4 regions of the Streptomyces sp. KL116D genome follow, and region 4 is predicted to be linked to each of the others. Evidence: riboswitches for the same ligand, from Rfam matches in the RefSeq annotation. Region 4 holds a riboswitch; each other region holds the start of a gene.

Region 1 (6,854 bases), on a different contig from region 4:
CTGGGTGAACTCGCTTCTGCGGCAAGGGAGTTCGGGGCCGGGCTGATCGTCGACGACGCGCACGGCCTGGGCGTTCTCGGCGCCGGCGGGCGCGGCGCCCCGCACGCGGCGGGTCTCGCGGGCGCGGCCGACACCGTCGTCACCGTCACCCTGTCCAAGTCCTTCGGGAGTCAGGGCGGCGCGGTCCTCGGTCCCGCGGCCGTCATCGACCACCTCGTCAACGCGGCCCGTACGTTCATCTTCGACACCGGTCTCGCCCCGGCCGCCGCCGGAGCGGCGCTGGGCGCCCTGCGGCTGCTGCGCGCCGAGCCCGAGCGGGCCGCGCGGGCCCGTGAGGTCGCGGCGACGCTGCACCGGCTGCTCACGGAGGCGGGCCTGTCGGCCGTGCGCCCCGATGCCGCCGTGGTCTCCGTACGGGCCCCCTCGCCGGACGCGGTGGTGGGCTGGGCCGCGCGGTGCCGGGCGAACGGGCTGTCGGTGGGCTGCTTCCGTCCGCCGTCCGTGCCGGACGGCATCTCGCGGCTGCGGCTGACCGCCCGCGCCGACCTCACCGACGAACAACTCGTCGAGGCCGTACGGGCGATCAGCCGCACCGCTCCGGACGGAGCGGTCACCGCAGGGAGCTGACGAAGCCTTCCCAGGCGGTGGAGTGGAACAGCAGGGCGGGCCCCGCGGTGTTCTTCGAGTCACGGACGGCGAGCAGACCGGTGACGTGCCCCGAGCTCAAGGGGGCCGTCTCGACGCAGTTGTTGGCGCCGGTGCTGCGGCTGCTGCGCCGCCACACCGCGCCGCTCAGCGAGGTGCTGCACGGAACGGATGGCACGGGCCGAGGCAGTGCATTCATGGTGCCTCCTCACGCGTCACCGGGGCGCGACGGGGCGTCGGCGTCCTCGTCCACCCGGCGACCTGTGTGATGAATTCCAATGATTTCTCGGGCGAAAGTGCATGGAGCGCAAGAGCGTCGAAGGCGTCTGTGTACGCCTTGAGGTCTTCTTTCCGCTCGAGGTAGAGGCTACTCGTCAAATGGTCGAGAACAACCACATCCAGATCAGTTGTGTTCGGAAATGAGAACACAACGAAAGGACCTGTGAGTCCGATGTGGCCACCGGCCGAGAACGGAAGCACCTGAATCCGGACATGCGACATCTCGGCCGCCTCGGCCAAATGTGCCAACTGCCTTTGCCGGACGCCTGGTCCACCCACGTCGCGGCGCAGCACCGCCTCGTCGAGAACCACGCTGAGCTGCAGCGGAGGGTCGGCCTGCAGCACGCTCTGGCGTGCCAGGCGCACTTCCACGAGTGCCTCGATATGCCGTTCCGACATTCCGTCCAGTACCGAACGCGTCACCGCTCGCGCGTATTCGGGCGTCTGCAACAGACCGGGCACCACGCTCGTCTCCAGCGTGCGGATCTGACACGCCTGCGACTCCAGACTGATGAAATCTCGGTACGAGGGCGGCAAAAGCCCCCGATACGCATGCCACCAATGATGCCCACCGGCATCCTCCGCGCCCGCCAACGCGACCACCAGCTCGCGCAGTTGGGGGTCCTGGGTGTCGAACGCGTCGAGCAGCAGCAGGACGTCCGACGGCTTCACGCCACTGCGCCCTGTCTCGATCCGGCTCACCTTCGACTGATGCCAGCCGACGAGCCGGGCTGCCTCACCACTGGTGAGCCCGGCCTTGACGCGCAGCGCGCGCAGTTCGGAACCGAGCTTGCGGCGGCGGACCGCGGGACCGTACTTCATTTCTGACTCCTCGGGCGCCTCAGGCCTCGGACCGGGCTCCTTCCCGACCCGCACGGGGTAGCTCCTGAGCAGACGGTAGAGGAACCGGCGTGCGCTCGCCCAAATACGGTCTACCGTCGCAGAGTTCACCGCTTCGAGCGACAGATATATGCATATCTTGAGGGATCGGCACCATAGAGGGGTGTCCAAGTGGCACTCTGGCGCGAAGCAGTAGTCGGGGGCCGCGCGTGAAGCGATCCGCCGCAGGCGGACAACCGGCCCCGGCGGGAAAGGGACGACGTCGCCATGGCAGACCACCAGGAAGCATCCGTCACGCTGCCGAGCGATCCCGCCTCGGTCTCCGCCGCCCGTGCCTACGTCACCCATGTACTGGCGGAGTGGGGCATGCCGGGCGACACCGACACCGCGGACGTCGTCCGTCTCATCGTCTCCGAACTCGCGACGAACGCCGTGCAGCACACCCTCGGTCAGTCACCCACCTTCACCGTCGACGTGGAGCTGGAGCGCGACGAGCAGCTGCGCATCGGCGTCACCGACAGTCATCCCCGCTACCCCAAGCGGCTGCCCGCCGCCGTCCAGCAGGACAACGGCCGGGGCATGGTCATCATCCGCTGCCTCACCGCGGAGTGCGGCGGCAGACTCTCGGTCGCCCCGACACCCGAGGGCGGCAAGACCGTGTGGATCGCGCTGCCCTGGATCACCCGCCTGAACGGCGACAACGGCCGCGCGGCGCCCGCCTGCTGACGTCCCGTCATCCGCCGGCTCGGCTCCGCGACGTCCCGTCATCCGCCAACTCGGCTCGGCGACGTCCCGTCAACCGCCGGCCCGGCCGAACGTCCCGCGCACCAGCGCCCGGAAGCTGTCCACGGCCGGGTTCGTCTCGTCCGACCGGTGCACCAGCGAGATCGTGCGCCGCAGGTTCCCGGGTGCCAACTGCCGTACGCCGACCGGCGTCGCCGACGTCCGCGCCACCATCTCCGGCACCACCGCCACCCCGAGACCGGCGCTCACCAGCGCGCACACCAGCGCATAGCCGGGCGTCTCCACCAGGACGGACGGGGTCGCCCCGGCCTTCGCCAGCGCCGACTCGACGCCCTGGCGCGGCGGATGCGTCGGCGCCATGCTGATCAGCGGCTGCCCCGCGAGCTCACCGAGCGGCAGCCGGACCGTGCCCGCCGTCCCCGCGGTCAGCGCATGCCCGGGCGCCGTCACCAGGACCAACTCATCGACGAGCACCGGCTCCTGGACCACGGACGCGGGCACCGGCACCGGTTCCGCCGGGTCGTAGGCGTGGGTGAGCGCGACGTCCACCGTGCCGTCGGCCACGGCCGCGATCCCGAGCGGCGGCTCGTACCCCGCGACGGCCAGCTCCACCTCCGGGTGCGCCCGGCGGAACGCGGTGAGCGCGGGCGGCAGCAGATGCATCCCCGCCGTGGTGAACGTCCCGACCCGCAACCGCCCGCCCGACAGCCCGGCCACCCGCGCCAGTTCGTGCCGGGCCCGGTCCATCTCGTCGAGCACCCGGCGGGCCGCCGCCACCAGGACCTCGCCCGCCCCTGTCAGCCGGGCGCCCCGGTGGTGCCGCACGAGCAGCGCCGCCCCGGCCTCCCGTTCCAGCTTCGCCAGCTGCTGCGACAGGGCGGGCACCGTGAACCCCAGCCGCTGCGCGGCCCGGGTGATCGAACCGGCCTCGGAGACCGCCACCAGCGCGGCGAGCCGCGTCGGGTCGTACATGTCGGCCTCCGGCCACCGGGCGACACAGGATCGCCAAAGGGTTAAGCATTGCTTCAGGCAGACTCAGAATATTCCACATACCTGCTGAAGGCCGGGTTCGGGCAGGCTGGCGTCCATGGACGCTCAACTGGTCGCCTTCACGGGCGTCGCCGCGGGCATGGTGGCGCTGCCGGGCGCCGACTTCACCGTCGTCGTACGCAACTCGCTCGTCTCCCGCCGCGCCGGAGTGGCCTGCGCGCTCGGGGTCGCCGGGGGACTCCTCGTCCACACCGCGCTCGCGGTCGCCGGCGTCGCGGCCGTCCTCACCGCGGTGCCCACGCTCTTCCACGCACTGCAACTCGCGGGCGGCGCCTATGTGCTGTATTTGGGGGTGCGCACGCTCCAGTCGGCGCTGCGACCGCTGGGGGAGCGGGCCGAGGCCGCCGTCGACGCGGCGCGGGCCCCGGCGGGCGGCGCGCTGCGCCAGGGCTTCCTGACGAACACGCTCAACCCGAAGGCGCCCATCACCTTCTTGAGCGTGCTGCCGCAGTTCGTGCCCGCGGGCAGCCCGGCCCTGCCGCGGACGGCCGTGCTGTCGGCCGTCGTCGTGGCGCTCGCCCTGCTCTGGTTCCCGACCGTGGCCCTGCTCGTGGACCGGCTCGGCCGGTGGCTGCGCAGGCCGCGCACCGCCCGCGCCGTGGAGGGCGTCACCGGGAGCGCCCTGGTCCTGCTGGCTCTCGTTCTTCTTCTGGAACCGCTCTTCGCGTGACCAGCGAGCGCCGCAGCAGCCAGGGCAGCACCGCCCACAGCCCCGCACACACGACGAACGTGCCCGCAGCCGCCGCGATGCCGCTGCCCCGGTCGAGCGTCACATCGACCACCAGCAGCACCGAACCGGTCAGCGCGAGCACCAGCGCCGCCATCCCGTAGCCGGCCAGCCGCGACGAGATCTGCACCAGCTCCCGCTTCGCACCCATCTGGAACAGCACGCGGTGCACGGCGGCGGGCGCCATGAGCAGGGCGGCCGCCAGCACAGCGAGCAGCAGGGTCGTCACGTACGTGGCGCGCTGCACGGTGTCCAGGGACGGGAAGCGCGACGTGAACGCGAGCGTCAACAAGAAGGCGAACAGGAACTGCACCCCGGTCTGGATGACCCGGAGTTCCTGCAGCAGCTCACTGAAGTTCCGGTCCGCCCGTTCCAGGGGCGTCTCGTTGCGCTCCTTCATGCCGCACGGGTATCCAGCCGGGACGATCTCAATCGGGACCGTTCGCGGCGCATGGGGACGGGCCTGGCGCCCGGCCCGTCCCCACGGGCGGTTCTGCGGCAGCGGCGGTGCGGATCAGCGCACCCGGCCGTACCAGACGCTCTTCGTCCAGATCTTCTGCAGTCGCACCACGTCCCCGGTCTTCGGGGAGTGCCAGATCCGGCCCTTACCGGCGTAGATCCCGACGTGGTAGACGCTCCGGCCCGAGTGGAAGAACACCAGGTCACCGCGCTTGCGGCTGTGTACGGAGACATGACGGGTCTTGTTGTACTGCTGCGCGGCGGTACGGGGCAGCTTCTTGCCCGCCCGCTTGAACGAGTAGAGCGTCAGGCCCGAGCAGTCGAACCGGTGCGGCCCCGTGGCGCCCCACTTGTACGGCGATCCCTTCTTGGAGGCCGCGACCTGGAGTGCCTTGGTCGCGGACGTGGCCGCCGATGCCTCGGCCGCGGCGCCGGGGACCATGAGCCCGGCTCCCGCGACGGCGAGGGTCAGGGCCGAAGCGGTTCCGGCCCGGGTCAGCAGCGAGGGGACACGATTGAGCGCAGTCATGCGCAACCCTTCGTCAGCCGCCTGCGAAGGATGACCTGTCGGGTTCGGGCCGGCGAAGATGCCCGGCCGCTCGCGGCGGCTTCACCCCAAGGACCACTCGGAACGGCTGCTCCGGTGGACCGTCGTGCCTGGGTCCTCCACTCCTGCCGATGCACTTCTGTCGACCTGGCATCCGGGCGGCGGCAGGACTCGGCGTCCGCACGGACCGCCCCGCCGCGGCGGCGGGGGCTTGTCGTCGGAAGGGATCTTCACGCACGGATGTCGAGAAAACCGAGCTGAACCGGCGGTAAGTGAGGCTCCTCACGCTTGACCCGTTCAGGTGGACAGTGCGGCTTTCGGTGCCCGGCCGCGACGCCCGACGACGCTCGTACCAGCGACGGAACATCAAATTCCGGTGGTCGCGTACAGCCGTGACGCAACTCCGGCGGGCTTCATGGAGGACGAACGTCTACGCCGTTCGGGGGTACACCGTCTGGGCCGTTTCGATCCCGGCACAGACGGGTCGGTCGTCGCGCGAGCACACCTCAACTCTCGTCGACCTCAACTGACCACTTCTGGCGGCAAAGTGACCCTCTGTGTTCGCCTCTCTCCGTCAAGGACGCGCAAAGCCCGTGCGAGGGTTGTCGCGTGCACCTCGTGCTCGCCGCGCTGGTGCATCAGCGTCAGGGCGTCCCGCAGGGCCGTCGCCCGGCTGACGAGCGCCTGCGCCGCCCGCAGGCCCCGGTAGGTGTCGTCGCCGCGCGCCGGATTGATCCGCGCGATCAGATCGACCACGGCCAGATAGCTGTCCACGAGCTCGCACTCGGCGCGGGTCAGTGCGGGCAGGGGCGGTGGTTCGGGTGGATACATCGGCGCCTCACCTCGTGCCCGGCGTGCTCGCCGACGCCTTGCGGTTCTGCAGGACGTGGTCCACCAGGCCGTACTCCAGGGCCTGCTGGGAGGTCAGTACGGTGTCCCGCTCGATGGCGTCGCTGATCTGCGCCCGGGACCTGGTGGAGTGCCGGGCGAGCAGTTCCTCCACCTGCTCGCGCATGCGCACCATCTCGCGCGCGTAGATCTCCAGATCGGTCGGCTGCCCCTGCGCCGGCTCCGGCAGCGCGGGCTGGTCGAGCACCACCCGCGACCCGGGCAGCATCATCCGCTTCCCCGGCGCGCCCGCCGCGAGCAGCACCGCGGAGACCGAGGCGGCCTGCCCCAGACACGTCGTCTCCACCTCGCAGCTGACGAACTGCATCGTGTCGTAGATCGCCGTCATCGCGCTGAACGAGCCGCCGGGGGAGTTGATGTACAGCGAGATGTCCTGGTCGGGCGCCAGGTACTCGAGGTGCATGAACTGCGCCATCACGTCGTTGGCCGACGTGTCGTCGATCGGGGTGCCTAGGAAGACGATCCGCTCCTCCAGCAGCTTCGAGTACGGATCGAGGGTGCGCTGCCCCGACGAGGTGCGCTCGGTGAACTCGGGCAGGACGTAACGGCCGGACGGACGGGTCATGGTGCTCGCGCCTCCTGTGCTCATGACGGTGCCCGGGCGGGCCGGGAAGCCGTCCCTGTAAAAAATGTACAGGACGTACATGACGTACG
Region 2 (6,854 bases), on a different contig from region 4:
CGCAGGCCGCGTCGGCGTACGGGACGTCGTACGAGGCGCAGGCCACCCAGACCTTCGAGGCGCCGTTCCTCGGGACGACGGCCTACGACACGGGCGCGTACGACGCCACGCAGTGGAACTCCGGCGGCACCGCCGAGCAGGAGACCGTGCACGAGCAGGTGCCGGACCAGTACGGCCCGGCCGACCACCCCGAGGCCCAGGCCCACGACCACGACCACGACGCGCACCACCCGGAGCCCGAGCCCGCCGCCGGTCCGGAGCCCGCCGAACCCGTCGGCCCCGTCGACACGGACGACGAAACCTCTCACCTCCCGTCCGGCGCCCCGGAGTTCGCCCCGCGCGGCGCCTCCCGCGGCCGGGCCAGGCGCCGCACCCCCGCCAAGCGCTCCGCGCTCCTGACGGTCGCCGTGCCGTCGGTGTGCGTGGTCGGTGTCGCCGGGATCGCGGCGGCGTCGGTGATGGGCAGCGGCGACGACGGCAAAGAGACGCAGGCCGCGTCGGCGCCGGACGCGACCGCCGTGAAGCCGTCCGTCGCGAACAACAAGCTGGACACCCAGTTGCAGGACCTGTCCGCGGACGCGGGTGACTTCGCCGACCGGGCGAGCCGCACCCAGGAGCGCATCGACCTGAAGGCCAAGCAGGAGGCCGACCGGAAGAAGGCGGCCCAGGAGGCCGCGCGCAAGGAGGCGGAGCGGCCGAAGTTCGCGCTCCCGGTGAAGGAGCACGGGCTCAGCGCCTACTACGGGCAGGCCGGGATCAACTGGATGTCCGTGCACAGCGGCATCGACTTCCCCGTCTCGTACGGGACGCCCGTGATGGCCGCGACCGACGGGACCGTGCGCACGCAGTGGAACAGCGCGTACGGGAACATGGCGATAGTCACCGCCAAGGACGGTACCGAGACCTGGTACTGCCACCTCTCCGCGCACACCGTGATGAGCGGTCCCGTGAAGGCGGGCGACGTCATCGCGCGGTCGGGCAACTCCGGGAACTCGACCGGGCCGCACCTGCACTTCGAGGTGCGCCCCGGCGGCGGCTCGGCGATCGACCCGCTGCCGTGGCTGCGCAGCCACGGCCTCGACCCCACCTGAGCCGCCCGAACCCGGGCGTCCCGAACCCGAGCCGCCCGCAGCGGTCGGCTACAGCTTCTCCACCGGCGCGTACCGCAGCAGCAACCGCTTCGGCTTCGGGTCGCCGAAGTCGATCGTCGCCTCCGCGTTCCCGCCCGAGCCGCCGACGCCCACCACCGTGCCGAGGCCGAACTGGTCGTGCGTGACGCGGTCGCCCACGGCCAGCGACACCACCGGCTTCTCGCTCGCCCGGCGCGTGGCGAACGCGGGGGTCGAGCGGGAGCGCGACGAGGACAGCGATGCCGCGATGCCTCCGCCGATGCTCTTGGTCGGGGCCGCCGGGGCGGAGGGGCCGGTGCGCTTCCAGTCCAGGTGCGCGGTCGGGATCTCCTCCAGGAAGCGGGACGGCGGGTTGTACGAGGGCTGGCCCCAGGCGCTGCGCATGGACGAGCGCGTCAGGTACAGCCGCTCCCGCGCGCGTGTGATGCCGACGTACGCGAGACGGCGCTCCTCCTCCAGCTCCTTGGTCTGGCCGAGGGAGCGCATGTGCGGGAAGACGCCGTCCTCCATGCCGGTCAGGAAGACGACCGGGAACTCCAGGCCCTTCGCTGTGTGCAGGGTCATCAGTGTGATGACTCCGTCACCGTCCTCCTCGTCCGGGATCTGGTCGGAGTCGGCGACGAGCGCGACCCGCTCCAGGAAGTCGGAGAGGGTGCCCGGGGCAGCGGCCCCGCCGGCGTCCTCGCCCTGACCCTGGCCCTCACCCTGACCCTCGCCCTCGCCCTCGGCGGCGCCGGTCTCCTGCTCGAACTCCAGGGCCACGGCGGCGAGTTCCTGGAGGTTCTCGATCCGGGTCTCGTCCTGCGGGTCGGTCGAGGCCTGCAGCTCCGCCAGGTATCCGGTGCGCTCCAGGACGGCCTCCAGGACCGTCGCCGGGCCCGCGCCCGACTCGACGATCGTGCGGAGGTCCTCCATCAGCGTGTTGAACCGCTTCACCGCGTTCGTGGAGCGGGCCGCCATGCCGTACGCCTCGTCGACGCGGCGCAGCGCCTGCGGGAAGGAGATCTTCTCGCGCTGCGACAGCGCGTCGATCATCGCTTCCGCGCGGTCGCCGATGCCGCGCTTGGGCACGTTCAGGATCCGGCGCAGCGGGACGGAGTCCTCGGGGTTCGACAGCACCCGCAGGTACGCGAGGACGTCCCGGACCTCCTTGCGCTCGTAGAAGCGGACGCCGCCGACGACCTTGTAGGGCAGGCCGACGCGGATGAAGATCTCTTCGAAGACACGGGACTGTGCGTTCGTCCGGTAGAAGACCGCGACGTCGCCCGCCTTCGCGTCGCCGGCGTCCGTGAGCCGGTCGATCTCGTCGGCGATGAACTGGGCCTCGTCGTGCTCGGTGTCCGCGACGTAGCCGGTGATCTGGGCGCCCGCTCCCGCGTTCGTCCACAGGTTCTTGGGGCGGCGCGACTCGTTGCGCTCGATGACCGCGTTCGCCGCCGAGAGGATCGTCTGCGTGGAGCGGTAGTTCTGCTCCAGCATGATCGTCGTCGCGTTCGGATAGTCCTCCTCGAACTGGAGGATGTTCCGGATGGTGGCGCCGCGGAACGCGTAGATCGACTGGTCCGCGTCACCCACGACGCACAGCTCGGCCGGGTCCGCGTCCTCGCCGTCGGTCGGGCCGACCAGCTCCTTGACCAGCGCGTACTGCGCGTGGTTCGTGTCCTGGTACTCGTCGACCATGACGTGCCGGAAGCGGCGGTGGTAGTGCTCGGCGACGTCCGGGAACGCGCGCAGCAGGTTCACCGTCGTCATGATCAGGTCGTCGAAGTCGAGGGCATTGGCCTCGCGCAGCCGCGACTGGTACATCGCGTACGCCTGGGCGAGCGTCTTCTCGAAGCCGTCGGCGGCGGTGGCGGCGAAGTCCTCCTCGTCGATCAGCTCGTTCTTCAGGTTCGAGATCTTGGCGCTGAAGGACTTCGGCGGGAACTTCTTCGGGTCCAGGTCGAGGTCGCGGCAGACCAGGGCCATGAGGCGCTTGCTGTCGGCGGCGTCGTAGATCGAGAAGGAGGACGTGAAGCCGAGCTTCTTGCTCTCGCGGCGCAGGATCCGCACGCAGGCGCTGTGGAAGGTGGACACCCACATCGCGTTGGCCCGCGGGCCCACCAGGGCCTCGACGCGCTCCTTCATCTCGCCCGCGGCCTTGTTCGTGAACGTGATCGCGAGGATCTGGCCGGGGTGCACGTGCCGCTCGGCGAGCAGGTGCGCGATGCGGTGCGTGAGGACGCGGGTCTTGCCGGAGCCGGCGCCCGCGACGATGAGCAGGGGCGTGCCGCCGTGCACGACGGCCGCCCGCTGGTTCTCGTTCAGCCCGTCGAGGAGGGCTGCCGGGTCGATCGCCGGGCGTGGCGCCCCGTCCCGGTAGTAGGCGTCCCGGGGCGGCGGCGCGTCGAACTTCCCGCCGAACAGGTCGTCCGGAATCGCCTCCGGAGCGCTGTCGCTGTCGGAGTCCTCGGGCGGCGGCGGGGGCTCCTCCGTACCGCTCTGGAGGCTGGCCAGGAAGTTGTCGTCAAAGAGGCTGCTCATCGCTCTACGAGTCTAGGCCGCCCCACTGACACCCCGCCGCCGTCTTCCCATACGTGACCCTTCGCGCACGATGCGGCACCCAAAGCGACACGGAGCGTGCCCGAGAGCAAGGTCACGAAAATGTATCGGGCATATCGAACATCAACCTTCACAGCAGCAACACGAGTTGGCTACGGTGCTGCGCGGGCAGCCCGTCCCCCCGCCCGCGAACAACGCGGCGAGCGGGCAGCCCCCGCCGAGTTCCGTACGCCGAGAGGCAGGGAACCGGGGACCCACCGACCTTGGGGTGAATCGGCTCAACGGCCCAGCAGGACCGGGCGGTTGACCGTAGGGCAGCCTTCCGTACGACATGTACCACCGGCCCGAACCCGACAGCTAACCCGGTAGGCGGACCACGGAAGGAGCGCCTGTTTTGGCGTCGCACCGCAAGCCGCGCAGCCGGTCCCGGATGTCCGGTGGTCTCCGTACGACCCCTGCCGTCGGCATCACGACCGCCGCCCTCACCTCGGTCGCCCTGCTCTCGCAGACGGCGCAGGCCGCTCCGACGCAGCCGGACAGGCCGAGCCTCGAAGAGGTGCAGAAGAAGGTCGACACCCTGTACCGGCAGGCCGAGGTCGCCACGCAGAAGTACAACTCCGCCAAGGAGCAGACCGACAAGAAGAAGACCCAGGTCGACAAGCTCCTCGACGACATCGCGCAGCGCACCGAGAAGATGAACACGGCCCGCCAGGAGCTGGGCCGGTTCGCCGCGGAGCAGTACCGCACCGGTGGCGTCAGCAACACCGCGACCATGTTCCTCGCCGACAACCCCGAGGACTACTTCGCGCAGGACCAGCTGCTCAGCCGGATGACGTCCGAGCAGAAGAAGGCCGTCGACGACTACCAGGAGCAGCAGCGCGCGACCGCGAAGAAGCGCACCGAGGCGCAGGAGAACCTGCAGCAACTCACCTCCTCGCAGACCGAGTTGAAGACGTCCAAGAAGGACGTGCAGACGAAGCTCGCCGACGCCCGCGCCCTGCTGTCGAAGCTGACCGCCGAGGAGAAGGCGCGTCTCGCGGCGATCGAGAAGGCCAAGCAGGAGGCGGCCCGCAAGAAGGCCGCCGAGCTGGCCGCGAAGCAGAAGGCCGCCGAGGAGGCCAAGCAGAAGGCGGCCGACGAGGCGGCGCAGCAGGAGCAGGAGCAGTCCGGCTCGGGTTCCTCGTCCGGCTCCGGCTCCGGTTCGTCCACGGGGTCCGGCTCCTCCGACTACGCGACGAAGGCCGCGAAGGCCCTCGCGTTCGCCAAGGCCCAGGAGGGCAAGCCGTACGTGTGGGGCGCCACGGGCCCGGACTCGTACGACTGCTCCGGTCTGACCCAGGCGGCGTGGAAGGCCGCCGGGATCACCCTGCCGCGCACCACCTGGGACCAGGTGGAGGTCGGCACGACGGTGCCGCTCTCCGACATCCAGCCGGGTGACCTGGTCTTCTTCTACGACGACATCAGCCACGTCGGCCTGTACCTCGGCGACGGCATGATGATCCACGCCCCGAAGCCGGGCGCGTACGTCCGCGAGGAGTCCATCTACTACGACGGCACGGCGTCGATCCACAGCGTGGTGCGGCCCGCCTGACGCCGTCCGCGGTTACGTTCGGGCGGTGCCCGGCCCGAACGTCACCTCGCGTCCCTACTGGTCCCAGCTCCCGCCTGCCGCCGGCGCCGCCGTCATGGCCACCGGCATCGTCTCGGTCGGGCTGCACCTGACCGGGCACGACGGGACGTCGGGCGTCTTCCTGGTGCTCGCCGCCGCGCTGTGGGTGCTGCTCGCGGCCGACTTCTGCTTCCGGCTGCTCCGCGAGCGCGACCGGTGGGAGCGGGAGGCGGACACCCCGCCCGCGATGACCGCGGTCGCCGCGACGTGCGTGCTCGGCACCCGGTTCTCGCTGCTGGGGTGGCAGGGGCTCGCCGAGGTGCTGCTGGCGGTCGCCGTCGTGGTGTGGCCGGGGCTGCTGTACGTCGTCGTCCGGCACTGGAAGCCGAAGATGCCGGGCGGCGTGTTCATCACGTGCGTGGCCACGCAGGCGCTCGCGGTGCTCGGGGCGACGCTGTCGGCGGCGCTGGGACCGGCACGGGGGGACTGGCTGGGGTACGCGGCGATGACGCTGTTCTGGCTGGGGCTCGCGATCTACGCGGCCGCGTTCACGCGCTTCGACCTGCGGCAGGTGCTGACCGGGTCGGGGGACCACTGGGTCGCGGGCGGCGCGCTGGCGATCTCGGCGCTGGCCGCGGCGAAGCTGGTGCTCGCCGGGCGGGCCGGTGACCTGTGGAACTCCGACGACACCGGTGTGCTGCGCTTCATGGCGGGGCTGCTGCTCACGCTCGACCTCAGCTGGTACGCGGTGCTGTGCGGGGCGGAGCTGGTGCGGCCGCGGTTCCGGTACGACGTGCGGCGCTGGTCGACCGTCTTCCCGATGGGGATGACGGCGGTCGCGACGCTGACGGTCGCCACCGCCGTCGAGGTGTCCTGGCTGACGTGGCCGGGGAAGGTGCTGCTGTGGATCGCCGTCCCCGTCTGGCTGGTCGTCGCGACGGGGGCGGTCCGGCAGGTGCTCAGGTCCAGAGCACCGCGATGAAGATGTTGGCGACGGTGAGCCCGCCGACCGCGGCGAAGAGCCCCTTCTCGGCCTTCTCCTCGTCCCGCTTCACGTAGACGATGCCGAGGATCACGATCAGGATCGCGAGCTTCACGCCGATCTTGATGTTGTTGACGGTGTTGTCGTCGGCCTGGTTGAGGCCGACGAGGGCGACGCCCGTCACCAGCATGGTCAGGGCGCCGTGCAGCATCGCCTTGTTGAACCGGGCCGTGCCCTGTCCCATCGCCGACATCTGCGTGAGGAAGCCGCCGAGCAGCGAGGCGATGCCGATGATGTGCAGGCCGACGAAGAGATGGATGAGAAAGTCCATGGTTCCGGAGCCTAACGGGGCGTTCATCGGACGCCGTCACCGATCCCCCACGAACACTCGCCTGTCACGCTCTGACACGATCCGTAACAAACGGACCAGTTGCGAACAATCCCACACCAACCCGTTACGCCGAGGTTTAGCGTCCTTCCCCAGGTGACCGGCTCCCCACCGCCGTCCGGACCAGGGGCGGCAGTCGGACACCACCGCCGAGAAAGGTCCGGCGGCGACCCGCTCCCCCTGTGCGGGCCGCCGCCGGACGCA
Region 3 (6,854 bases), on a different contig from region 4:
CTGCCGGGCCTGCTCGCCGAGAAGCTGATCGCGCACAGCCCGCACCTGGACCGGGTGTTCTTCGGCAACAGCGGGACGGAGGCCGTGGAGACGGCGCTGAAGTTCGCGCGGTACGCGACCGGGAAGCCGCGGGTCCTGTACTGCGTGCACGCCTTCCACGGCCTGACCACCGGCTCGCTGTCGGTCAACGGCGAGGACGGGTTCCGCGACGGCTTCGCCCCGCTGCTGCCCGACACCGCCGTCCCGCTCGGCGATCTCGACGCCCTGGCACGGGAGTTGAAGAAGGGCGACGTCGCCGGTCTGATCGTCGAGCCGATCCAGGGCAAGGGCGTGCACGAGGCGCCGCCCGGCTATCTGCGGGCCGCCCAGGAACTCCTGCACAAGCACAAGGCACTGCTCATCGCCGACGAGGTGCAGACCGGGCTCGGCCGCACCGGCGACTTCTACGCGTACCAGCACGAGGACGGCGTCGAGCCTGACCTGGTGTGCGTGGCGAAGGCGCTGTCGGGCGGCTACGTCCCGGTGGGCGCCACGCTCGGCAAGGACTGGATCTTCAAGAAGGTCTACTCGTCCATGGACCGGGTCCTCGTGCACTCGGCGAGCTTCGGGTCCAACGCGCAGGCCATGGCCGCCGGGCTCGCCGTCCTGTCGGTCATGGAGGACGACCAGACCGTCGCGAACGCCCGCGCCATGGGCGACCTCCTGCGGTCCCGGCTCGCCGCGCTCGTCGACCGCTACGAGCTGCTCAGCGACGTGCGGGGCCGCGGCCTGATGATCGGCATCGAGTTCGGCAGGCCCAAGTCCCTGAAGCTGCGCAGTCGTTGGACGATGCTGCAGGCCGCGCGCAAGGGCCTGTTCGCGCAGATGGTCGTCGTGCCGCTGCTGCAGAAGCACCGGATCCTCACCCAGGTCTCCGGCGATCACCTCGAAGTGATCAAGCTGATCCCGCCGCTCGTCGTGGACGAGGCCGATGTGGCACGATTCGTGGAGGCGTTCACCGCCGTCATGGACGACGCGCACAGCGGTGGCGGGCTCATGTGGGACTTCAGCAAGACGCTGATCAAGCAGGCGGTGGCCAACCGCTGAGCGACGACGAGGCGGTTTGCCTCTGAGGCAAAGAATTTGCCGCTGGGGCAGGGTTCTGGCTGAATCGAGAGCATGAGCCCTGCCCTCCCGGAGGAGGTTCCGGAACCCCCGGAGCTGCCCGCCGTAGCGCCCCAGCTGCGCGCCCTGCGCCGCCGCGCCTCCCTCACCCTGGAGGTCGCGGCCCGCTCCGCCGGTCTCTCCCCGGCGCATCTGTCCCGCCTGGAGACCGGCCAGCGCCAGCCCTCGCTGCCGATGCTGCTCGCCCTCGCCCGTATCTACGGTACGACGGTCTCGGAACTCCTCGGCGAGACGCCGGCCGACCGCGAGTCCGTCGTCAGGGCGCGGACCATGGAAGCCACCGAGGCGGGCGGCTGGACGTACTTCCAGGCCGGGGCCCCCGGCCGCGGCATGCAGGCCCTGCGGGTCCACGTGCCGTACGGCTCCCAGGGCGACATCGTGCGCGTGCATCCCGGCGAGGAGTGGCTCTACGTCCTCGAAGGACGGCTCAGGCTGCGCCTCGGCGACACGTCCTACCGGCTCGACCCGGGGGACAGCGCCCACTTCGACTCGCTCACCCCGCACCGGATCGCCGCCGCGGACGAGAGCGGGGCCGAGCTCCTCTTCGTACACACCCTGCTGCAGAGCCCGACCGCGGCGCTCTGCCTCGGCCCGGCCGCGGGCCCGATCCGGGAGGCCTGACATGAGCGAGATGAGCGACATGAGCGACACGACCGAGCACGTCGAGCCGGCCGGGCGGTCCGCCCGGCGCGACATCGAGGACAAGCTGCCGCGCGGCATCTGGGTCCGCGTCCTCGTCTACGTCTTCGCGGGACACGCCCTCGCGGCCTTCATCTACATGCTGTTCACGCTGGGCGGGGGCCAGTAGCGCAGGCCGGCGGTCAGCCGAGCAGGCGCTCGGTCAGCCGGTCCCGGGTGGCGGCGCTGAGCTTCAGGCCGTCCGCGAGGTAGCGGTCGGTGCTGCCCCAGGTCTGCTCGATGGTCTCGAAGGCCGCGTGCAGATACTCGGCGCGGGCGTCGAAGAGCGGGCTGAGCAGCTCCATGACCTCGGGGGAGTAGGCGTCGGACGCCGTGTTGTTGTTGCGGTGCACCCGGTAGCGGCGGTGCTTCGCGTTCGACTCCAGGTAGTCCGCCTCGATGGCGTCGCGCTCCACGCCGACCGCGAGCAGCGTCACCGCGATCGACAGGCCCGCGCGGTCCTTGCCCGCCGCGCAGTGCATGAGCGTGGGCACGCTGTCCTCGGCGATCGCGTGCAGGACCCGGCTGTGCTCGGCGGTGCGCTGGCTGATGATCGTGCGGTACGAGGTGATCATGCGGTCCGCCGCGCGGCCCTCGGAGAGTAGGGAACGCAGCTGCTCTATGTCGCCGTCGCGGACCATCTCCCAGAACTCGGCGCCGTCGGCCGGGTCGGTCAGCGGCAGGTTCACGTTGCGGACGCCGGGCAGCGCGACGTCGGCGCCCTCCAGCTTCTGGTCGGCCGCGTTGCGGAAGTCGAAGATCGTGTGCAGTCCGAGCCCGGAGAGGAACGCCGCGTCCGTGGCCGTGGCGTGCGCGAGGTGTCCGCTGCGGAAGAGCACTCCCTGGCGCACGCGCCGACCGTCCACGGTCGGGAGGCCGCCCACGTCGCGGAAGTTGCGCACTCCGGTGAGTTCGGGCTCGGTGGACGGGGCGTGCTGCGTCACGGGGGGCTCCTCCCGGTCGGTTCGCCCGCGTTGCTCGCGGGCGGTCGCGCTCCCGACGATACGACATGGGTTTCCGAGGCAACCATCTGTCCGATTTGGGGTTTTCGGGGTCAACTGTCCGCAGTTCAAGGGTGTTTGCCGGTACGTGCGTGAGCAGGCTCATAGCGGTGACGGTCCGTGGCGGTCGCCGGGCATTCCTCTCCGGGGAATTCCCGAAGGTATGGCGCCGGTAAAGCGGCACGGTCGACGCAGGGTGACACAGCGAACTCCCAGACGATCAAGAAAGCGCCGGTAAAAGCGAATTCGGCGCTTGTCGCCGCCTTTCCTCCTGCTTTACGGTCACCAATCAATCCGGACGGAACGCCTAGTCCTGCCACCGCCCGGACTCCGAACAACGACCCGTGACGGCAGGAGCGGGGGACCCACAGGCACCATGCCGCCGAGGGAATTCCCCATGCGGCTCGGGGTGGAGCCGGGCTCGTGCAGCGGGCCCGGCCGGACATCTCCAGTCCGAACCCGACAGCTCACCTCGCAGGCGACGGAGAGGAAATCCGCCATGCCCGCCAAGGGAAAGCACCGCCGTCCGAAGTCCCAGCGCGTCACCCGGGCCGCCGCCGTCGCCACGGTCGGCGGGGCCGCACTCGCCCTGCCTCTCATCGGCGCCACCGGCGCCCAGGCCGCCACCGCCGGCGCGACGACGTACACCGTCAAGGCCGGTGACACGCTCTCGAAGATCGCCAAGGCGCAGCACGTCGAGGGCGGCTGGAAGCAGCTGTACCAGGCCAACAAGGGCGTCATCGGCTCCGACGCCGGCTACATCAAGCCGGGCGCCAAGCTCACGCTCAAGGCCGGGGCGGGCGCGTCCACCGCGACGGTCACCCAGGCGAGCACCACGACGGCCACCGGCTCCTACGTGAAGCCCGTCGACGCCTCCGTCGGCACGCCGTACCACCAGAACGGCTCCATGTGGTCCAGCGGTTACCACACGGGCACCGACTTCACCGTCGCCACCGGCACCGCCGTCAAGTCGATCGCCGCGGGCACCGTCGTCTCGGCCGGCTGGGGCGGCAGCTACGGCAACGAGGTCGTCATCAAGCACGCCGACGGCAAGTACTCGCAGTACGCCCACCTCTCCTCGGTCGGCGTCTCCGCCGGGCAGAGCGTCGGCGCGGGCACCCAGATCGGCCTGTCCGGCGCCACCGGCAACGTCACGGGCCCGCACCTGCACTTCGAGATCCGCACCTCGCCGAGCTACGGCTCCGACCTGGACCCGCTGGCCTACCTGCGCGAGCACGGCGTCACCGTCTGACCCCGCCCGAACTGCTGTGATCCCTCGGCACCCGGTTATTCCCCGGGTGCCGAGTGGGCTTTGTCACCACTCGTCAACCCCTGGTTACGGTCGCGTAGGTCACATCCCAGGGTGAAAGATGTGTGGTCGTGGCAAACGAATCGAGATCACTCAGCGGCGGCACGATTCGGTCCTACGCGGCGGTGGGGGACAGCTTCACCGAAGGCGTCGGGGACCCCGGACCCGACGGCAGCTTCGTGGGGTGGGCCGACCGGCTCGCCGTCCTCCTGGACGACCGCGTTCCCGAGGACACCTTCCAGTACGCGAACCTCGCCGTGCGCGGCAAGCTCATCGACCAGATCGTCGAGGACCAGCTCCCGCGCGCGATCGAACTCGCCCCGGACCTGGTGACCCTCGTGGCCGGCGGCAACGACATCATCCGCCCGGGCACCGACCCGGACGACGTGGCCGAGCGCTTCGAGAAGGCCGTGGTCCGGCTCTCCGAGGCCGCCGGGACCGTCATGGTCGCCACCGGCTTCGACACCCGCGACGTGGCCGTCCTCAAGCACCTGCGCGGCAAGATCGCCACGTACAACATGCACGTGCGCGCGATCGCCGACCGGCACGGGTGCGCGATGCTCGACCTGTGGTCCCTCAAGTCCATCCAGGACCGCAGGGCCTGGGACGACGACCGGCTCCACCTCTCGGCCGAGGGGCACACCCGCGTCGCGCTCCGCGCCGGCCAGGCACTCGGCATCGACGTGCCCGCCGACCCGGAGCAGGCCTGGCCCCCGCTGCCGCCGCGCGGCACCTTCGAGGTGCGGCGCGACGACATCCACTGGGCCCGGGAGTTCCTGGTGCCGTGGATCGGGCGGCGGCTGCGCGGCGAGTCCTCCGGGGACCGGGTCGAGGCGAAGGGCTTCGTGGACCCGCACCTCATCAAGGCGCATCTGGTCAAGGCACACCTGGAGTCCGCCTCCTGAACGGCGCGTCCGCGCCGTCCGTGCGCCGGTGAGGTGACCGGCCGGAGTGGCGTGGGCGGCGGCGCGCCGCCCGGGTGCTGGGATGTCGGCTGCCCGCCGTCCGGCGGGGCCGACCGGGAAGGACCCCGATCCCATGCCTGTACGCATCCGCCACCGCGCCGCCCTCGCCGCGGCCCTGCTCGCCGTCGGGCTGCCCGCGGTACCCGCCGTCGCCGCGCAGGGCGCCCCGCCCGCGACCGCGGCCGTGGCGCCCCGGCCCGCGACCGTCACCGTCACCGGCGAGGGCCGGGCGAGCGCCGCACCCGACACGGCCGTCGTCACGGCGGGCGTCGAGGTGACCGGGGCCACCTCGAAGGCGGCGCTCGCCGCCCAGAACACCGCGGCGAACGCGCTGCTCGCCGCCGTGCGCGGGGCCGGGGTCGCCGACCGGGACGTGCGCACCGAGAGCCTCTCCCTGTCCCCGGTGTACACGACCGGGTCCGAGCCGGACGCGGCGCCGAAGGTCACCGGCTACCGGGCCGGGCAGACGTTCTCGGTGAAGGTCCGTGACCTGGGGCGGACCGGTGCCGTCATCCAGGCCGTGGTCGACGCGACCGGTGACGCGGGCCGGATCCACGGGATCGTCTTCGACGTCGCCGATCCGGCCGCCCTGCGGGCCGGCGCCCGCGCGGCCGCACACGCCGACGCGCACGACAAGGCCGTCCAGTACGCCCGGCTGAGCGGTCACCGGCTCGGCAGGCTCGTCTCGCTCGACGAGAGCGCCGGCGGCCGGCCGCGCCCGGTGCCGGTCCCGGCCGTCGCCTTCGACGAGTCGGCGGGGAAGGTGCCGGTGGCGCCGGGCGAGATCGAGGACGAGGTGACCGTCACGGCGGTGTACGAGCTGAACTGACGCGCGGCGATCTGCGAGCTGAGGTGACCGTCACGGTGGTGTACGAGCCGAACTGACCGGCGCCGTGGGGGCGGGCCCGTTGCGCCGCGTCCGGCTACTTGCCCGTCCCCGTCAACTCCGCCCGCTCCAGGCCCAGTTCGCGAGCGAGGGCCTCGTCCACCCACTCCTGGGTGCGGGCCCGCGACACCGCGCCGTCGTACGTCGTCATCTGCACCGCGAGGCCGTCGAGCAGCGCGGTGAGGCGCAGCGCCGCCGCCGTCGGGTCGGGACAGCTGAACTCGCCCGCCGCCACCCCCTCCGCGACGACCTCGGCGAGCGCGGCCTTCCACCGCTTGTCGAGGTCGCGCGTCACCTCGCGCAGCGCGGGCTCGCGCAGCGACGCGGCCCAGCCCTCGATCCACAGCCGCCACCCCTTGGCCTGACCGGTCGGGGCGTACCAGCGCACCGCCGCCCGCAGCCGCTTCAGGGCCGTCGTGCGGCGGCCGAGCAGCTTGCGCAGATGGGCCAGATCGTCCTCGGCCGCGTACGTGAACGCCGCGGCGACGAGCTTCTCCTTCGTCGAGAAGTGGTACAGCACCAGCGCGTTGCTCACGCCGAGCGCCGATGCGACGTCGGAGATGCGCACGGCGGCGACACCGCGCGCCTCGATCTGCTCGATGGCGGCCCGCAGCAGCTCCTCGCGCCGCTCGGCCACGCTCAACCGGACTCTGGTCACGCCGCAACCCTAGTTGTTCCCGTCCGCACCCGGCAGCCGGGCCGCCGCCCGTGCCGCGTCGTGCCGCCCCGGGCCGTGCGCGCGGTCCCCGCAGCCGCTTCGTGCACGACCCTTGACACCCTCTCGGCGCACGCGCCACAGTCCCTTCCATCCCCCTCTACTGACTGGCCGTTCAGTCAATAGCCGTGGTCCG
Region 4 (6,854 bases):
GGTGGCGGAGTTCAGTGAGGCGATCGCGCGACAGGAGGACCTGCTCCTCACCAAGGTGCCCGAGTACCTTGCGGCGGGTATGGACCCGGAGTTCCTCCAGGCTTCCATCGCGTCGGCGCAGGAGCAGCTGACCGATCTGCGATGCCAACGGGCGGTGGCTGCCGAGTGGCTGGCCGTCAGGGCGGAACAGGATCGCCTGAAGGCCGACCTCCGCGACGTCGTGGCCGCCGGACCCGACATCGTCCCCCGTCTGACCGCCGTGCAGGCGGCGCGCCTGTGCGACGCCTACGAGGTGGAGGTCGTCCTGGTGGCGCGGGGACAAGAGCGCAAAGCAGGGGTGAGATGCCCTGTCACCGAATGGCATCGGGAGACGGGCACCCTGGTGCCGCCGGACCCGACGGATGAGGAGTGGGAGGCGGTCGTCGCGGCTGTGCGCCCGTTTTTCGCCAAGAAGCACTTCACCAGCAAGTACGACATCCGGAAGCAGTTCGACTGGATGCTCCACCGGCTTCGTACCGGGCTCGCATGGGTCGACATGCCTTTGGAACGGGGGCAGAGGGAGGCTGTCCGCGCGCGGCAGCTGGCCTGGTGGCAGAGGGGGGCCTGGCCCCGTGTGATGGAGATCCTGGGCGCCGACCTGCGGGGAGACCCTGCACACCGGCGTACGACCCTGCCGCCCTTCCGACTGGTGACCCTCTTCGGTGGAGGAGCCGAAGAAACAGGCGGCGATGAGGGGGCTCCCCGCGGCCGTGCGGCCTGACCCTCGCGGCGTGATCTCCCGGATCTGCGCTGGCGCGGCGGCCTCATCATGCGTGGACTGCGCACCCTGCCGGTCGAGTTCACACCGCGTCAGGCATAGCGGTCACGTCCCGTTTCGCACCTTAAGCGAGCCCCAAGGAACTGACGGTCCGTCAAAGCTGTGACTTTCACGTGATCTGCGCTGCATCGACTTGTGACAAGCGTTCGAGTCCCGCTACGTTCACCAGTCATCGCGACACATGCACAACAGGCACCACTCTTCCCACCCGTCGCGTGCAGCATCAGTCTCGCGAAAGGCAACCGCATGCTCTCCGGGAACGGTCGTCACCGTCGCCCCCGTCAGGCTCCTGCTCTCGTCGTCGCCTTCGGCGTCACGGGAAGCGCCATCGCGATCCCGCTGCTCGCCGCGACGAGCGCGAGCGCCGCCTCCACCACCACCTGGGACAAGCTCGCCGAGTGCGAGAGCGGTGGCCAGTGGAGCCTGGACGCGGGCAACGGCTACTACGGCGGGCTCCAGTTCTCGCAGGAGATGTGGGAGCAGTACGGCGGCCTCGACTTCGCCCCGCGTGCCGACCAGGCCAGCCGCTCGCAGCAGATATCCGTCGCCGAGAAGGTCCTCGACGCCCGGGGTCCCCTCGCCTGGCCGAGCTGCTCGATCACGGCGGGCCTGACCCAGGGCGACGACTCCGCCGATGTCGACCCGGGTGCGAGCCCCTCCCCGCAGGCGTCCGACTCCGCGGGTGACGGCCAGGGATCGGACGGCTCGGGAGAGAAGAATCACGGCAAGTCCGGTGAGTCCGGCAAGGCCGATGAGTCCGGCGAACCGGGCGACGCGTCCGACACCCCGTCAGCTGACGCCTCGGGAGATACCTCCGGTAACAAGGAGAGTGGCGAGCCGACGGACGACGCGAGCGGCAAAACGGACAAGTCGGGTCGACTCGACTCCGCTTCCCCGGCTGCTCCGGACGCCTCGGACGCCTCGGAGTCCGCCATGCCGCCCTCGTCGGCCCCCGCGGACGACACCACCGGCGGCCGGCACCGCGGCGACCGCGCCCCGGACGACACCGCCGACTCCCGTACGGGGGACGGGCGTCACGCCTCCCGCGACACGAAGCGCGGCGACGGCGATTACACGGTCCGTTCCGGCGACAACCTGTGGGACATCGCGGACGCCCAGGACGTGCGAGGCGGTTGGTCCACGCTCTACGACCTGAACAAGGGGACGGTCGGCTCCGACCCGGACCTCATCCTTCCTGGTCAGAGTCTGGATCTTGGTGTCGAATCGGGCGAAAAGTAGCGGGAGTTCGGGGTGGGTTGAGACTCGTATGTCCACTTTTGCTCGAGTGAGACATGAGTCTCAAAGACCCTGATCGTCTTTGAAATCGGGCGGATCTACTGCTTAACGTCGTCACCGCTCGCCACTGCGGGCCCCGATGGACGTCACGCCGAATCCTGCCAACGTCCGTACGGGAACAGTCGACGCGTCAGCGCCGTAGGCAGGAGCGGGGGACCCAGGTAAGCGCCGTCGAGGGAGACCGAGACGGCTTGGGGTTAAGCCGCGCACAAGGTTGCGCGGCCGGGCACTCACTGGCCCGAACCCGACAGCTCACCTCGTAGGCGTCGGTGAGGGGATCTCTCCATGCTGTTCTCCAGCAAGGGCAAGCACCGCCGCCCGTCCAAGGCCGTCCGTGTCGCCACGCTCGCCGGTGTCACCGGTGCCGCCGTCGCCGTCCCGCTGATGGGCGCCACCTCCGCCTCCGCCGCCTCCACCTCCGAGTGGGACCAGGTCGCGCAGTGCGAGTCCGGTGGCAACTGGTCCATCAACACCGGCAACGGCTACTACGGCGGCCTCCAGTTCTCGGCCTCCACCTGGGCCGCGTACGGCGGCACCGCCTACGCGTCCACGGCCAACCAGGCCTCCAAGGCGCAGCAGATATCGGTCGCCGAGAAGGTCCTCGCCTCCCAGGGCAAGGGCGCCTGGCCGAGCTGTGGTGTGGGCCTCTCGGGCGCCTCCACGTCCAACCCCGCGCCGGCCGCCGAGCCCCAGCAGCAGCAGGCCCAGCCGAAGCAGGCTCAGCCGAAGCAGCAGGAGCGCTCCGACTCCTCGACGACCACGCGGTCCGAGAAGCGCGAGACCGTCACCACCCCGACCGGCAAGAAGGTCGAGAAGGGCGACGGCGAGTACAAGGTCAAGTCCGGTGACACCCTCAGCAAGATCGCCGAGGCGCACGGGACGACCTGGCAGAAGGTCTTCAAGCTGAACAAGGACATCGTGTCCGACGCCGACCTGATCTACCCGGGTCAGCAGCTGCACCTGAAGTAAGCAGCGCCGCCGCACGTATATAGGGGAACCCGGCATCGGCGGACGCCGAGATCCCCTCCCGTCCCCCAACGGGCCGCTCAGCGCGCCCCCCATCTCCGGAATCCGGAGGTGGGGGGTTTCGCGTGCCCGCCGCCTGCGGGCCGGTGGGGCTTCTCGCGCAGTTCCCCGCGCCCCTGAAAGCCTGCGGCTTCGCCGCGCTTTCCCCTGAACGCCCTGCGGCCTTCTCCTGATGAAGGTCGCGCACGGAGTGCGCACCTTCAGGGGCGCGGGGAACTGCGCGAGAAGCCCCCACCGGCCCGCACCCGGCAATGGTCGCCGACCCGGCAGGCGGGATTCCGTCACCCGGTCGCCACCACCCCGCTTTGTTTAGGTCGGGAACATTTTGCTAACGGCCGTGTCCACGAGACGGGCGGTCGGCTGGCCGATGCCCCGGAGCCGGTTAGGCTCAAGGGGTCGAGGCCGTGCATCGCGGCCCCGCATAGCCCGCGTCACATCCCAGAAGGAGATGCTCGTGCCGTCCATCGACGTCGTCGTAGCCCGGGAAATCCTGGACTCCCGAGGCAACCCCACGGTCGAGGTCGAGGTCGGCCTCGACGACGGCAGCACGGGTCGTGCTGCTGTTCCGTCCGGCGCCTCCACCGGTGCCTTCGAGGCCATCGAACTCCGTGACGGTGACCCCAACCGTTACCAGGGCAAGGGCGTCGAGAAGGCCGTCCTCGCCGTCATCGAGCAGATCGGCCCGGAGCTCGTCGGCTACGACGCCACCGAGCAGCGCCTGATCGACCAGGCGATGTTCGACCTGGACGCCACCGACAACAAGGGCTCCCTCGGCGCCAACGCCATCCTCGGCGTCTCCCTCGCCGTGGCCCACGCCGCCTCCGAGGCCAGCGACCTGCCGCTGTTCCGCTACCTCGGCGGTCCGAACGCGCACCTGCTGCCCGTCCCGATGATGAACATCCTGAACGGTGGGTCGCACGCCGACTCCAACGTCGACATCCAGGAGTTCATGATCGCCCCGATCGGTGCGGAGTCCTTCTCCGAGGCGCTGCGCTGGGGCACCGAGGTCTACCACACCCTCAAGAAGGTCCTGAAGAGCAAGGGCCTGGCCACCGGCCTGGGCGACGAGGGCGGCTTCGCCCCGAACCTCGGCTCGAACCGCGAGGCCCTCGACCTCATCCTCGAGGCCATCAAGGAGGCCGGTTACATCCCCGGCCAGCAGGTCGCCCTCGCGCTCGACGTCGCCGCCTCCGAGTTCTACAAGGACGGCAAGTACCTCTTCGAGGGCAAGGAGCGCTCCGCCGCCGAGATGACGGAGTACTACGAGGAGCTCGTCTCCGCGTACCCGCTCGTCTCCATCGAGGACCCGCTGTACGAGGACGACTGGGCCGGCTGGAACGTCATCACCGCGAAGCTGGGCGACAAGGTCCAGCTCGTCGGCGACGACCTCTTCGTCACCAACCCGGAGCGCCTGGCCCGCGGCATCGAGGAGAACTCGGCGAACGCCCTGCTCGTGAAGGTGAACCAGATCGGTTCGCTGACGGAGACCCTGGACGCCGTGGAGCTCGCCCAGCGCAGCGGCTTCAAGTGCATGATGTCCCACCGCTCCGGCGAGACCGAGGACGTCACCATCGCCGACCTCGCCGTCGCCACGAACTGCGGCCAGATCAAGACCGGCGCCCCGGCCCGCTCCGAGCGCGTCGCCAAGTACAACCAGCTCCTGCGCATCGAGGAGATCCTGGACGACGCCGCGGTCTACGCCGGCCGCAGCGCCTTCCCCCGCTTCAAGGGCTGACCTCCCCTGACGCCGTAGTTACGTACGTCCCCGCACTCGGTCCCGTACCGTGTGCGGGGACGTACGTACGTATCGGGGAGGCGAGCAGGCGATGGCCGGTAAGGTCCGCGACCGGAACAAGGACCGGTCCGCCGCGTTCTCCACGGCCACCCGTCTGAGGCTGCTCGGCGAGCAGACCGCCGAGCGCGTCTACCGCTCGCAGAACAAGCGCCAGGCCCGCCGCTCCCGCCTCACCGGCCGCGCGGCGCTCCTCGCCCTCGTCCTGTGCACGCTGGTGGTCGCGCTCGCGTACCCGATAAGGCAGTACGTCTCCCAGCGCGGCGAGATCGAGGACCTCCAGCGCCAGCAGCAGGAGGCCGAGGAGCGGGTCGAACGGCTCCGCGACGAGAAGGCCCGCTGGCAGGACGACGCGTACGCCGAGCAGCGGATCCGCGAGCGGCTGCACATGGTGATGCCGGGCGAGACCGGGTACGTGGTGCCCGATCCGCGCGCCACCGCGTCGAGCCGCGCCGAGCAGGGCGAGACGGACCGCCCCTGGTACTCGAACGTCTGGGACGGCGTCGACAAGGCCGACCAGACCGACCACTGACACGGAAGACACGTAAGAGACGCATGGACACGCCCCCGCCCCAGACCGAAGCCACCGCGCCCACGGACGCCGACATCCGCGCGTTCAAGGAGCAGCTGGGCCGCCCGCCGCGCGGTCTGCGGGCCATCGCGCACCGCTGCCCGTGCGGCAACCCGGACGTGGTCGAGACGGCCCCCCGGCTGGAGGACGGCACGCCGTTCCCGACGACGTTCTACCTGACGTGCCCGCGGGCGGCCTCCGCCATCGGCACCCTGGAGGCGAACGGCGTCATGAAGGAGATGACGGAGCGCCTCAAGACGGACGAGGACCTGGCGGCCAAGTACCGCGCGGCCCACGAGGACTACATCGCGCGTCGTGACGCCATCGAGGTCCTGGAGGGCTTCCCGAGCGCCGGCGGCATGCCGGACCGGGTGAAGTGCCTGCACGTCCTGGTCGCGCACTCGCTGGCCGCGGGCCCGGGCGTGAACCCGCTGGGCGACGAGGCGATCGCGATGCTGCCCGAGTGGTGGAAGAGGGGCGCGTGCGTGTCCGCGGAGGTGGCCGAGTGACCCGGGTGGCCGCCGTCGACTGCGGGACGAACTCGATCCGGCTGCTCGTCGCGGACGCGAATCCGCAGACCGGCGAACTCGTCGACCTGGACCGCCGGATGACGATCGTCCGGCTCGGCCAGGGCGTCGACCGGACGGGCCGGCTGGCCCCCGAGGCGCTGGAGCGGACGTTCGCGGCGTGCCGCGAGTACGCCGCGGTGATCAAGGAACACGGGGCGGAGAAGGTCCGCTTCGTCGCGACGTCCGCGTCCCGCGACGCGGAGAACCGCGACGAGTTCGTGCGGGGCGTCCTGGACATCCTGGGCGTGGAGCCCGAGGTCATCAGCGGTGACCAGGAGGCCCAGTTCTCCTTCACGGGTGCGACGAAGGAACTGACCGGCCGCGCCGACCTGGACAAGCCGTACCTGGTCGTGGACATCGGCGGCGGCTCCACCGAGTTCGTCGTCGGCGACGACGCGGTGCGCTCGGCCCTCTCCGTCGACATCGGCTGCGTCCGCATGACGGAGCGCCACCTCGTCGGCGAGGACGGCAAGGTGACGGACCCGCCGGCCCCGGCCCAGATCGAGGCGATCCGCGCGGACATCGCCGAGGCCCTCGACAGGGTCACGCAGACCGTCCCGATCACCTCCGCCCGCACGCTGGTCGGCCTGGCCGGTTCGGTCACGACGGTGGCGGCGCTGGCGCTCGGGCTCCAGGAGTACGACTCGACGGCGATCCACCACTCCCGGATCCCCTACGAGAAGGTCGCCGAGCTCACCGACTGGCTGCTGGCCTCCACGCACGACCAGCGCGCCCTGAAGCCGGTCATCCATCCCGGCCGGGTCGACGTGATCGCCTCGGGCG

The links. Region 4 has a riboswitch for cyclic di-AMP ahead of RBJ77_RS04800 (transglycosylase family protein). Riboswitches for the same ligand answer to the same signal wherever they lie in the genome.
Region 1: another riboswitch for cyclic di-AMP. It lies ahead of RBJ77_RS00605 (C40 family peptidase); the one in region 4 lies ahead of RBJ77_RS04800 (transglycosylase family protein).
Region 2: another riboswitch for cyclic di-AMP. It lies ahead of RBJ77_RS41190 (NlpC/P60 family protein); the one in region 4 lies ahead of RBJ77_RS04800 (transglycosylase family protein).
Region 3: another riboswitch for cyclic di-AMP. It lies ahead of RBJ77_RS05725 (peptidoglycan DD-metalloendopeptidase family protein); the one in region 4 lies ahead of RBJ77_RS04800 (transglycosylase family protein).

What each region holds. Positions count from the first base shown of each region.
Region 1 is NZ_JASERH010000004.1:25,890-32,743, reverse strand. It holds gene RBJ77_RS00640 (8-amino-7-oxononanoate synthase) at 1-627, shown strand, start outside; gene RBJ77_RS00635 (DUF397 domain-containing protein) at 611-844, opposite strand; gene RBJ77_RS00630 (helix-turn-helix domain-containing protein) at 841-1,746, opposite strand; gene RBJ77_RS00625 (ATP-binding protein) at 2,032-2,490, shown strand; gene RBJ77_RS00620 (LysR family transcriptional regulator) at 2,560-3,480, opposite strand; gene RBJ77_RS00615 (LysE family translocator) at 3,596-4,228, shown strand; gene RBJ77_RS00610 (DUF6328 family protein) at 4,167-4,685, opposite strand; gene RBJ77_RS00605 (C40 family peptidase) at 4,800-5,273, opposite strand; cyclic di-AMP (ydaO/yuaA leader) riboswitch at 5,277-5,446, opposite strand; gene RBJ77_RS00600 (hypothetical protein) at 5,814-6,122, opposite strand; gene RBJ77_RS00595 (ATP-dependent Clp protease proteolytic subunit) at 6,130-6,765, opposite strand.
Region 2 is NZ_JASERH010000106.1:4,158-11,011, forward strand. It holds gene RBJ77_RS41180 (M23 family metallopeptidase) at 1-1,091, shown strand, start outside; gene pcrA (DNA helicase PcrA) at 1,140-3,653, opposite strand; cyclic di-AMP (ydaO/yuaA leader) riboswitch at 3,877-4,059, shown strand; gene RBJ77_RS41190 (NlpC/P60 family protein) at 4,066-5,262, shown strand; gene RBJ77_RS41195 (tellurite resistance/C4-dicarboxylate transporter family protein) at 5,288-6,262, shown strand; gene RBJ77_RS41200 (hypothetical protein) at 6,240-6,593, opposite strand.
Region 3 is NZ_JASERH010000015.1:81,445-88,298, forward strand. It holds gene RBJ77_RS05705 (aspartate aminotransferase family protein) at 1-1,086, shown strand, start outside; gene RBJ77_RS05710 (helix-turn-helix domain-containing protein) at 1,159-1,785, shown strand; gene RBJ77_RS05715 (DUF6126 family protein) at 1,787-1,972, shown strand; gene RBJ77_RS05720 (tyrosine-protein phosphatase) at 1,986-2,786, opposite strand; cyclic di-AMP (ydaO/yuaA leader) riboswitch at 3,154-3,337, shown strand; gene RBJ77_RS05725 (peptidoglycan DD-metalloendopeptidase family protein) at 3,343-4,095, shown strand; gene RBJ77_RS05730 (SGNH/GDSL hydrolase family protein) at 4,224-5,057, shown strand; gene RBJ77_RS05735 (SIMPL domain-containing protein) at 5,191-5,946, shown strand; gene RBJ77_RS05740 (TetR/AcrR family transcriptional regulator) at 6,041-6,661, opposite strand.
Region 4 is NZ_JASERH010000014.1:35,293-42,146, forward strand. It holds gene RBJ77_RS04790 (recombinase family protein) at 1-760, shown strand, start outside; gene RBJ77_RS04795 (transglycosylase family protein) at 1,064-2,056, shown strand; cyclic di-AMP (ydaO/yuaA leader) riboswitch at 2,193-2,394, shown strand; gene RBJ77_RS04800 (transglycosylase family protein) at 2,399-3,082, shown strand; gene eno (phosphopyruvate hydratase) at 3,594-4,874, shown strand; gene RBJ77_RS04810 (septum formation initiator family protein) at 4,966-5,463, shown strand; gene RBJ77_RS04815 (DUF501 domain-containing protein) at 5,487-6,011, shown strand; gene RBJ77_RS04820 (exopolyphosphatase) at 6,008-6,854, shown strand, end outside.